One region of the Camelimonas sp. ID_303_24 genome, then DNA from elsewhere that is predicted to be linked to it. Evidence: predicted binding sites of a transcription regulator. Region 1 holds the regulator's gene; each other region holds the start of a gene.
What was found. The regulator PhoB, encoded in region 1, activates phosphate uptake and scavenging genes when phosphate is short. The targets are predictions, from matches to a motif close to TGTCATNNANCTGTCAT.
Positions count from the first base shown of each region.

Region 2: the regulator PhoB is predicted to act here: its motif matches at 1,832-1,848, upstream of ACERNI_RS15820 (inorganic phosphate transporter).
Region 3: the regulator PhoB is predicted to act here: its motif matches at 1,983-1,999, upstream of phnG (phosphonate C-P lyase system protein PhnG).

Region 1 covers NZ_JBLLJM010000011.1:62,007-65,280, forward strand. The annotation lists gene pstB (phosphate ABC transporter ATP-binding protein PstB) at 1-349, shown strand, start outside; gene phoU (phosphate signaling complex protein PhoU) at 497-1,207, shown strand; gene phoB (phosphate regulon transcriptional regulator PhoB) at 1,421-2,119, shown strand; gene ACERNI_RS11560 (GcrA family cell cycle regulator) at 2,408-2,971, opposite strand.
Region 2 covers NZ_JBLLJM010000022.1:59,985-63,258, forward strand. The annotation lists gene ACERNI_RS15820 (inorganic phosphate transporter) at 154-1,788, opposite strand; gene ACERNI_RS15825 (Na/Pi cotransporter family protein) at 2,171-3,274, shown strand, end outside.
Region 3 covers NZ_JBLLJM010000014.1:71,945-75,218, reverse strand. The annotation lists gene phnE (phosphonate ABC transporter, permease protein PhnE) at 1-195, shown strand, start outside; gene phnE (phosphonate ABC transporter, permease protein PhnE) at 192-1,082, shown strand; gene phnF (phosphonate metabolism transcriptional regulator PhnF) at 1,169-1,906, opposite strand; gene phnG (phosphonate C-P lyase system protein PhnG) at 2,056-2,541, shown strand; gene phnH (phosphonate C-P lyase system protein PhnH) at 2,559-3,149, shown strand; gene ACERNI_RS13820 (carbon-phosphorus lyase complex subunit PhnI) at 3,154-3,274, shown strand, end outside.

The DNA of each region.
Region 1 (3,274 bases):
GGTGAAGGACAAGCTTCACGCCAGCGGGCAGAGCCTTTCTGGCGGCCAGCAACAGCGCCTGTGCATCGCCCGCACCGTTGCCATCAAGCCGGAAGTGATCCTGCTCGACGAGCCGTGCTCGGCGCTCGACCCGATCTCCACCGCCAAGATCGAGGAACTGATCGACGAACTGAAGGCCGAGTATACCATCGCCATCGTCACCCATAACATGCAGCAGGCGGCCCGCTGCTCCGAGTACACCGCCTTCATGTATCTGGGCGAACTGGTCGAGTTCGACGAGACCTCGCGCATCTTCACCACCCCATCCGACCAGCGGACGCAGGATTACATCACCGGCCGGTTCGGCTGACGGGCGCCGGTCAGCGCCCGCGCCCCGCGCGATGACGGGCCTGAGGAACAGCAACATGACCCGGAGGCGAGGGCGAGGCCGCCCCCTCCGCCAGAACAGCACGGACATCGCCGGCAACCGCCGGTTGATGGTCCAGGGAGACAGAGCATGGCCGAACATATCGTTTCCGCCTATGACGCCGAACTCGCCGCCCTGCGCAACCGCGTGGTCGAAATGGGCGGCATCGCCGAGAAGATGCTGGATGACGCGACCCGCGCGCTGGTGCGCCGCGACGCCGAACTGGCCCAGTCGGTCATCAACACTGACGCCCGCCTCGACAGCCTGCAGCGCGAGATCGAGGAAAACGCCATTCTCACCATCGCCAAACGCCAGCCGATGGCGGTGGACCTGCGCGAGATCATCTCGGCGATCCGCGTCGCCGGCGACGTCGAGCGCATTGGCGATCTGGCCAAGAACATCGCCAAGCGCGCCGTGGCCATCAGCGGCCAGATGCAGCCGACCCGCATTGTCGTCGGCGTCGAGCACATGAGCGACCTGGTCCAGGAACAGCTCAAGGACGTGCTTGACGGCTTCACCCAGCAGAACGTCAACGTCGCCATCGACGTCTGGAAGCGCGATGGCGAAATCGATGCGCTGTACACATCGCTATTCCGTGAGTTGCTGACCTATATGATGGAAGATCCGCGCAATATCGGCTTCTGCACCCACATGCTGTTCTGCGCCAAGAATATCGAACGCATCGGCGATCACACCACCAATATCGCCGAGACGATCTATTACCTGGTCACCGGCAATCCGCTGGTCAGCGAGCGGCCGAAAAATGATGACACCAGCTTCGCCCGCGTGGGCGAGGGCTGAGACGGGGCTTTCGGGCCAGGACCGCCGCCAGGCAAAAGAGGGCGCCGCTCTCCCTGATGCACTGCATCGGGCTGGGGGCAGGGCATGGACGGGCGCCTGGCGGAGCTGTGACTGGCTCCGGGCAGGCGCGACATGCCGCAGAGGCTGGCGGGATCGCGCCGCTGGCCGGAGAACCGCCGGGGCGTGAGAAGTCCGCCGGGCGTGGAGTGGAATATGGCGACGCGCATTCTGATTGTTGAGGATGAGGAATCCCTCTCCCTGCTGCTGCGTTACAACCTTGAAGCTGAGGGTTATATTGTGGATGCCGTGGCGCGCGGCGACGAGGCCGAGGTGCGCCTGCTGGAGGCGCCGCCGGATCTGGCGTTGCTGGACTGGATGCTGCCAGGCCTTTCCGGCATCGAGCTGTGCCGCCGCCTGCGCCAGCGCGAGGAGACGGCGCGCCTGCCGGTCATCATGCTGACGGCGCGGGGCGAGGAGGCGGAGCGCATCCGCGGCCTTGCCACTGGCGCCGATGACTATGTGGTCAAGCCATTCTCGGTGCCGGAGCTGCTGGCCCGCGTTCGCGCCCTGCTGCGCCGCGCCAAGCCGGGCCACGTGGCGGCGCTGCTGACCGCCGGAGATATCGAGCTGGACCGTGAAACCCGTCGCGTCCGCCGCTCGGATCGCGAGCTGCATCTGGGCCCCACCGAATTTCGCCTGCTGGAATTCCTGATGCAGAGCCCAGGCCGGGTGTTCACCCGCGAACAGTTGCTCGACAGCGTCTGGGGCCGGGACGTCTATATCGACGAGCGCACGGTGGACGTGCATGTGGGCCGCCTGCGCAAGGCCATCAACCGGCCGCGCCAGCCCGATCCGATCCGCACGGTTCGCGGGGCGGGCTATTCGTTCGATGAAACCTTCGCCCGCTCCTGAGCGGGGGTGTTGTTGGGGGGGCCGGTTTTCAGCGGGGCGGTCGCCGTCCTGCGTCAGGACAATGCGCCAGATCAGGGCCGTAAGGCAGATCGCCCCCGGCGTGGTCTGGTTGCACAGGCTGGATGCCCGTCATTGCAAAACCCGCCGCGCCGGCGGGTTTTTTGTGCGCGCCTGAAGTCTTGCCGCGCGAAGGCGGTGCGCGCCGGCAAACCAAAAAGCACCAAAAAGCAAATGCCCGCGACGGGCGCGGGCATTGGATCGGCGCGATGGCTGGCGGCCGCCGCCGGCTCAGTTGCTGCGGCGGTCGCGGCGACGCTCCGGCGGCTGGTAAGCGATGCGGCTGTGGAAGGTGCAATAGGGAATGCCCGGCGTCGTCCGGTTGCCGCAGAAGCAGAAATCCGCCGTGGTCGGATCGCCCATGGGCCAGCGGCACATGTTCTCGCGCAGTTCCATGATGGTGACGCGCTGGGATTCCGGCGCGGCGATGGCCGGAGAGGACGACACGGCGGCGACGGCCGCAGGCGCCGGCGTTTCCATCGGGCGCTCAGGCGCAGCGGCGACGGCGGCCAGCGCCGTGTTGCCCTGCACCAGCGGAATGCTGGCGGTGGCCCGCGCGGTTGTCGTCGCGACGCGCGGTGCGGCGACGGAAACGGTCTTGCGCGGCTTCTGCGCGCTCCCCGATGGTGATTTTGCCCGGCCGGACAGGCCAAGGCGATGAACCTTGCCGATCACCGCGTTACGCGTCACGCCGCCCATGGCGGTGGCGATCTGGCTGGCGCTGAGCCCTTCCGACCAGAGCTTCTTCAGCAGTTCGACGCGTTCGTCGCTCCAGCCGCTTCCAGCCTCGCTCATCCGTCCCTCCGCACCAAATTCGGTCATGCAGAAAATCTGCGTAAACGCGCTGAACTGGTTCAGCTACGCAAAACATCAATTCGCCAAGGTAACGGCGCCACGATATGTCGTGGGATATGTCCAGGACCATACAAGATGGCGGGACAGGGCTTCAACCGCAGCAGTCCGCTCCCCACCGTTTTCCCCAGGAACATGATGAAAACGAGTCCGTGATCATCTTTTTTCAACGATTTTACGGACGTGGGAGGCTGGACGGGCGGTTGCCGCTGGATAACACATATGGCGGCAAAGGCACGCCGTCAT
Region 2 (3,274 bases), on a different contig from region 1:
ACGCCAGCGCCCTGGCGGCCAGAGCCTGGCTCAGGGCTTGCTCCAGGCGCTGATGCGCGTTCAGACGCGCGACGCCGGCCCGCATGGCGCGGCCCCGGCTCTTGATTCAGGACTTCCTGGGCCAAAATGCCCTTAGCCATGACCTCGTCAGGGTCAAACCATCTGCCGGAAAATCGCGTAGAGCGCGCCGGAAAGCAGGATGGCGCACGGCAGGGTCAGCACCCAGGCCATCAGCAGGTTACGGATGGTCGCGAACTGCAGTCCCGAGCGGTTCGCCGCCATGGTTCCGGCGACGCCTGAGGACAGCACGTGGGTTGTGGAAACCGGCAGGCCGTAGACGTCCGCCGCAAAGATCGTGCCAGCGGCGACAAGCTCCGCCGAGGCGCCCTGGGCGTAGGTCAGATGCGATTTGCCGATCCGCTCGCCCACCGTGACGACAATGCGCTTCCAGCCCACCATGGTGCCGAGGCCAAGGGCAAGCGCCACGGCGATTTTCACCCACAGCGGAATGAAGCGGGTGGCGGCGTCCAACTCGGTCTTGAAGGCCTTGAGTGTTGCCGCCTGCGCAACGGTCAGGCCGCTCTTGCTGTCTTTTGTCAGCAGGCGGATCGCCTCCGAGGCCAGGTACAGGTCGTTGCGGATATTGCGCACCGAAGCGGCTGGCGTCTTGCCGAGATCGCCGACCCGGGCGGCCTGGGCCGAAATATCATTCACCAGGGCCGCCAGGGCCGGATAGGTCGTCGCGCTGATGGCGCGGGTCGCGATGTAGTGCGACACGGCCGGACGCGGATCGCCTGAGGCGCCATTGTCTTCCAGCCCGCCATGGGTCGCGGCCATGGCGGTCATGACCTGGGCGGCGTCATGCGCGGTGACGTTGAAGGCCGCGACATGGTTGGGCGCCGGCGAGCGGTTCAGGGCATAGGCTGTCGGCGCGGCGCCGATCAGGATCAGCATGATCAGGCCCATGCCCTTCTGGCCGTCGTTGGAGCCATGGGCGAATGAAACGCCGGTGCAGGTGGCGATCAGCACGCCGCGGATCCACCATGGCGGCTGGGCGCCTTTGGGCTCGGCATAGAGTTCCGGCTTGCGCACGAGAAATTTCAGGGCCAGCAGCAGCAGCGCCGCCATGCAAAAGCCGAACAGGGGCGACAGCAGCAGCGACCAGCCGATCTCGGTGGCCTTCGACCAGTCGACGCCCGAGGTCCCGTTCTGGCCGGCAAACAGCGCATTGGCGACGCCGACGCCGATGATCGAACCAATCAGCGTGTGCGAGCTGGAGGCGGGGAGGCCGAGCGCCCATGTGCCGAGGTTCCAGATGATCGCCGCGATGAGCAGGGCGAACACCATGGCGAAGCCGGCTCCCGTGCCCGCTTGCAGGATCAGCTCGACCGGAAGCAGCGCGATGACGCCAAATGCCACCGCCCCGCTGGAGAACAGCACCCCGAGGAAATTGAAGACGCCGGACCATATCACGGCGACGTTGGCGGGTAGCGCATTGGTGTAGATGACCGTGGCGACCGCGTTCGCCGTATCGTGGAAGCCGTTGACGAATTCGAAGCCGAGCGCGATCAGCAGGGCCAGTACAAGCAGGGCGAATGGCGTCAGCGCGATGGCCGGCGCATCCGCCGCCATGACGTCGCTGTAAAGGCTGAAGGCCGCATAGGCGAGGCCAGCCGCGAGCAGCCCGAAGAATCCGGCAAATGCGGCGAAGCTGGTTTTTTGCGCGCGCTGGGTCCCCGTTACCGGGGCAGACGCTGGACGCGATAGCATGAGTGTGGTGTCGGCCATGGTCGCACTGGAGACATCGCGTCAGCCGGCGCCTGGCTGGCGCCGTCATTAAGCCGTCACATGACAAGCGAAGGCCTTTTTGGCAAGATGCGGCGGACGCGAAATCCCGTCGAATTCCCGTTCGCATTGATTGACGCGGGTTCCGCGGCCCGGATTCAGCTTTCAATTGCTCGCGATATCTGATGGCTTTGGCGCCTTGTGGCGCCTGCGGGCTCCGGCAGGGCGGCCCGGTCAGGTCCTGGGGCCGCCGGCGTCTTTACGGTCATCGAAGCCCGAAGCGGTTTCTGGCTCCGGTTCGTGGTGAAGCAGGGAACCGGGGCGGTATCGTGCGTCCGGTTGCCCGGAAACGTCCAGATTGCGCTGGGCAGGCGGAAGGGCGCTCATGTCGACACTTGTTGTCATTCTTGGCGGCGTCGGGCTGTTTCTGCTCGGCATGACCGTCATGACCGACGGCCTGAAGGCCCTTGCCGGCTCCTCGCTGCGCACGGTGCTGGGCAAGGCGGCGGCCACGCCGGTCTCCGGCGCCTTCTGGGGCGCGGTCATTACCCTGCTGGTGCAATCGTCAAGCGCGGTGACGATGACAACCATCGGCCTGGTCAATGCCGGCCTGCTGACTTTCCCCCAGGGGCTTGGCCTGGTGTTCGGCGCCAATGTCGGCACCACGGGCACCGGCTGGCTGGTGGCGTTGATCGGCGTGCGGGTCTCGCTGTCCACCTATGCCCTGCCGCTGATTTTTGTGGGCGCGCTGACGCGGCTGCTGGCCAGCGGCCGCATCGCCGCGAGCGGCGGCGCCCTGGCGGGTTTTGCCCTGGTGCTCTACGGCCTCACCACGCTTCAGCAGGGGATGGGTGGCCTCGCCGAAAGCCTGCACCCCTCCGATCTGCCGGCTGTGCTGGGCATGCCTGGGGTCAACTGGCTGCCCGGCATGGGCAGCCTGATGGTCCTGATCTTCGTCGGCCTGGCCATGACCGCGGTAATGCAATCGTCGACCGCCGCCATCGCCGTGACCATCTCCGCCTTTTTTGCCGGCGCGGTGAGCCTGGAGCAGGGCGCGGCCCTGATTATCGGCCAGAATATCGGCACGGCGACGAGTTCGGCGCTGGCGGCAATTGGGGCCAGCGTCACCGCGAAGCGTCTGGCCCTGGCCTATGTACTGTTCAAGCTGATCGCGGCGCTCATCGCCATCGCGGCGTTTCCGCTGACCACGCGGCTGATGCAGGGCCTGTCGTCGACGCTCGACGGCACGACCCTGCTGGCGGCCTATCACACCGCCTACAATGTGATCGGCGTCGCCGTTCTCCTGCCCGCCACCCAATGGTTCACCCGGGTGGTCACCCGGATGTTGCCGTCGCGGGAAACGGCGCTGGAGCGCGCGCTTGATCCCAGCGCGCTCGCCAGCCCGGTGATCGCTGTCGAAACGGCGCGGCGGGTTGTGGCTGATGTTCTGGAAACCACGGCTGCTTCGGCTTCCGCCGCCCTCGCCGGC
Region 3 (3,274 bases), on a different contig from region 1:
AACGTGCGCGGTGCCTCGGTGATGGGGTTTGTCGGCGCCGGCGGCATCGGCCAGGATCTGATCGAGGCCATCCGCAAGTTCTATTACGCCGATGTCTCGGCGTTGCTGCTGCTGATTGTCCTGTGCGTCTGCGTCATCGATTTCCTGTCGGAAAAGGTGCGCCACGCCCTGCTTGGCCGGGAGGCGCACGCATGAACATCCCATCCGCGCCCGGGGCCATGCGTCTCACCCATGCCGACGCCGCCAGCATCGCCCGCATGCGCGCCCGCCATCCCGAGGCTTTCCACGCGCCGCCGCTGCGCCGCGCCGCGCCATACCTGATCGTGACCCTGGCCGCGGCCCTGGCCGTCTTCGCCCTGTGGCGCTTCGATTTTTCGCTGGTCAGGCTCGCGGCAGGCCTGATCCGGCTCGGCGACATGGTCGTGCTGATGGTTCCGCCCTGGCCGGGCAGCTTCGCCCAGGCCTGGACGGTGGTGAAGGCGCTTGGCGAAACCGTCGCCATTGCGTTTCTCGGCACGCTGCTGGCGGCGGTTTTCGCCTTTCCGGTGGCTTTCATCGCCGCCCGCAACACCACCTTCAGCGGCGTGGCGCGGTTTTTCACCCGGCGCGGGCTCGACGGCGTGCGCGGCGTCGACATGCTGATCTGGGCGTTGCTGTGGATCAATGTCGTCGGGCTTGGCCCCTTCGCCGGCGTGCTTGCGGTAATGACCAGCGACTTTGGCGCGCTCGGCAAGCTGTTCTCTGAAGCCATCGAGGCGGCGGATCGCAAGCCTGTCGAAGGCGTGGCGTCAACCGGCGGCGGCCACTGGCGCCAGGTGCGCTTCGGCGTGCTGCCGCAGGTGCTGCCGGTGATTGCCGGCCAGGCGCTATATTTCTTCGAATCGAACACCCGCTCCAGCGCCATCATCGGCATCGTCGGGGCCGGCGGCATCGGCCTGTATCTGTCGGAGCAGATCCGCATGTTCGAGTGGCAAAGCGTCGCCTTCGCCATCATCCTGATCCTGATCGCCGTGGCGATTATCGACCGGATTTCCGGCGCCCTGCGCGCCGCCATCATCAATGGCGGCGTGCAAAAGCCTTGAAACGCTTTCTGATCAGACGGCTCCGTCTGATCAACCAGAATTCGCTCAGGATAAAGGCTCCATACCGCTTTCCGGCCCATGCCGCCTCAGGGAGGCGTCTGGATTTCAAACTCGACGCGGTCGGCGGCGAACAGCGAGCGCGTCGCCTGGATTGGCGCGCCGGCCAGATCAATATTGACGCTGTCCACCACCAGCAGCGGCCGGCCAGGCGCCAGTTCCAGCAGCGCCGCCTCCTCCGGCCGCGACATGCGCGCGCCAATGCGCGTCGAAGCCCGCGTGTAGTCGCCAACCCCAAACGCCGCGAAAGCTTTGGTGAAGGAGCCGCTTTGCCCGTAGTGCGCCGGCAACCCGGCAAAACGCGGCAGCGGAAAATGCGTGTAGGCCAGGGAGAGGGGCGTGTCGTCAGCGCGGCTCAGCGTCACCAGCCGCAGCGCCGCGGCGCCCTCCTCCAGCCCCAGCGCCTGCGCCACGGCGGCGGAGGCGGCGATGGTTTCCGCCGACAGCAGCGCGCCTGACGCCTCGCGCCCCACCCGCGCCAGAGCGGCGGAAAAACGCGTGCGGCGCGACAGGGGATAGGGCAGCGGCGACGCTTCGACGAAGGTGCCCCGGCCCTGGGTGGCGCGCACCAGACCATCGGCGGCCAGCGCCGCCAGCGCCCGCCGCACCGTATGGCGGTTGACGCCGAACTGAGCGGCGAGGTCCGCCTCGGCCGGCAGGCGCGCGCCTGGGCCCAGCCGGCCAGCGGCAATATCCGCCGCCAGCGCGTCGGCGATCTGCCGCCATGCGGCGAGGCCGCCGCCACGTTGCACCTGCCTGCTGTCCATCAATCCGCCAACCCGCCGCTTCTGTTCTGCTGGATCATCCGCCAGTGCGGCGCGCCGTCAACCGGGAACGGGCCGCCGTCATGAGGGTGTCACGGACGATCATCATAGTTGTCTATACAAATAGACAATACTCTGCGAAAGTCCCGATCATGACTGACACGCCAGTATCCACGCCGCCAGCGCCCGGCCTGGCGGCATTGCAGCAGACGCGCCGCGCCACGATGGCCATCTGCGCCGAAGCCACGCGCGCGGAGCTGGAAGCTGTTGTGGCGGCAGTGGGCTATCCGGGAGCCATCGCCACCCTGCGCCGGCCAGAAACCGGCCTTGTCATGGTGCGCGGTCGCGCCGGCGGCGACGGCGATGCCTTCAATCTCGGTGAAATGAGCCTGACCCGCTGCGTCGTCCGCCTCGACAATGACGTGGAGGGTTACGCCTGGCTGCCAGGCCGCGACGGCGCGCGGGCGCGCGCCGCCGCCATTATTGACGCCCTGGTCCAGAGCCCCGCCTACGCCGGAGCGCTGGAGGCCGCCGTGGCGCCGGTGCGCCAGCGGCTCGCCAGCGACCTGGCGACGGCCGAGAGCCGCACGGCGGCGACGCGGGTCAATTTTTTCACCATGGTCCGGGGGGAAGACTGATGGGTTCGGGGAAAGAAATGACGACAGGCTTTGCCGACCCGCCGCTTGAATCGCAGCAGGCGTTCCGCGCCATCATGGAGGCGATGGCCCGCCCCGCCAGCGTGCAGGCCCTGCCCACCGCCGCCCGGCCGCCGGCGCCGCTGTCGCCGGAGCTGGCGGCGGTCATCCTGACCCTCGCCGACAACGACGTGACCCTGTGGCTGGACGCGCCCCTGCGGGCGGAGCCGGAGGTGGCCCGCTACCTGCGGTTTCACACCAGCGCCGTGCTGGTGGACGAACCAGCCCTGGCGGACTTCGCCCTGATTGCGACGCCAGAAGCATGCCCGCCGTTCGCCGCCTTCCGCCAGGGCGAGCCGCAATTTCCTGAACGCGCAACAACGCTGGTGCTTCAGACGGCCCGGCTCGACGCCCAGGACGCCCGCCGCTTCACCGGCCCGGGCGTCGCGCCCGCCGAAGACGCGGGCCGTCTGGGCGCATCCCCGCTGCCGGCGGATTTCGACCGGCAGATTGTCCACAACCGGGCGCAGTTCCCGCTTGGCGTCGATCTGATTTTCGTCGCGCCGGGCGCCGTTTCCGCCCTGCCCCGCAGCGCAACCCTGGAGGGCTGACGTCATGTACGTGGCCGTGAAGGGCGGCGAAGCCGCCATTGCCAACGCCCACCGCCTGCTCGCCGACGAGCGGCGCGGCGACAGGAGCGTTCCCGAACTGGACGTGGCGCAGATCCGCGAACAGA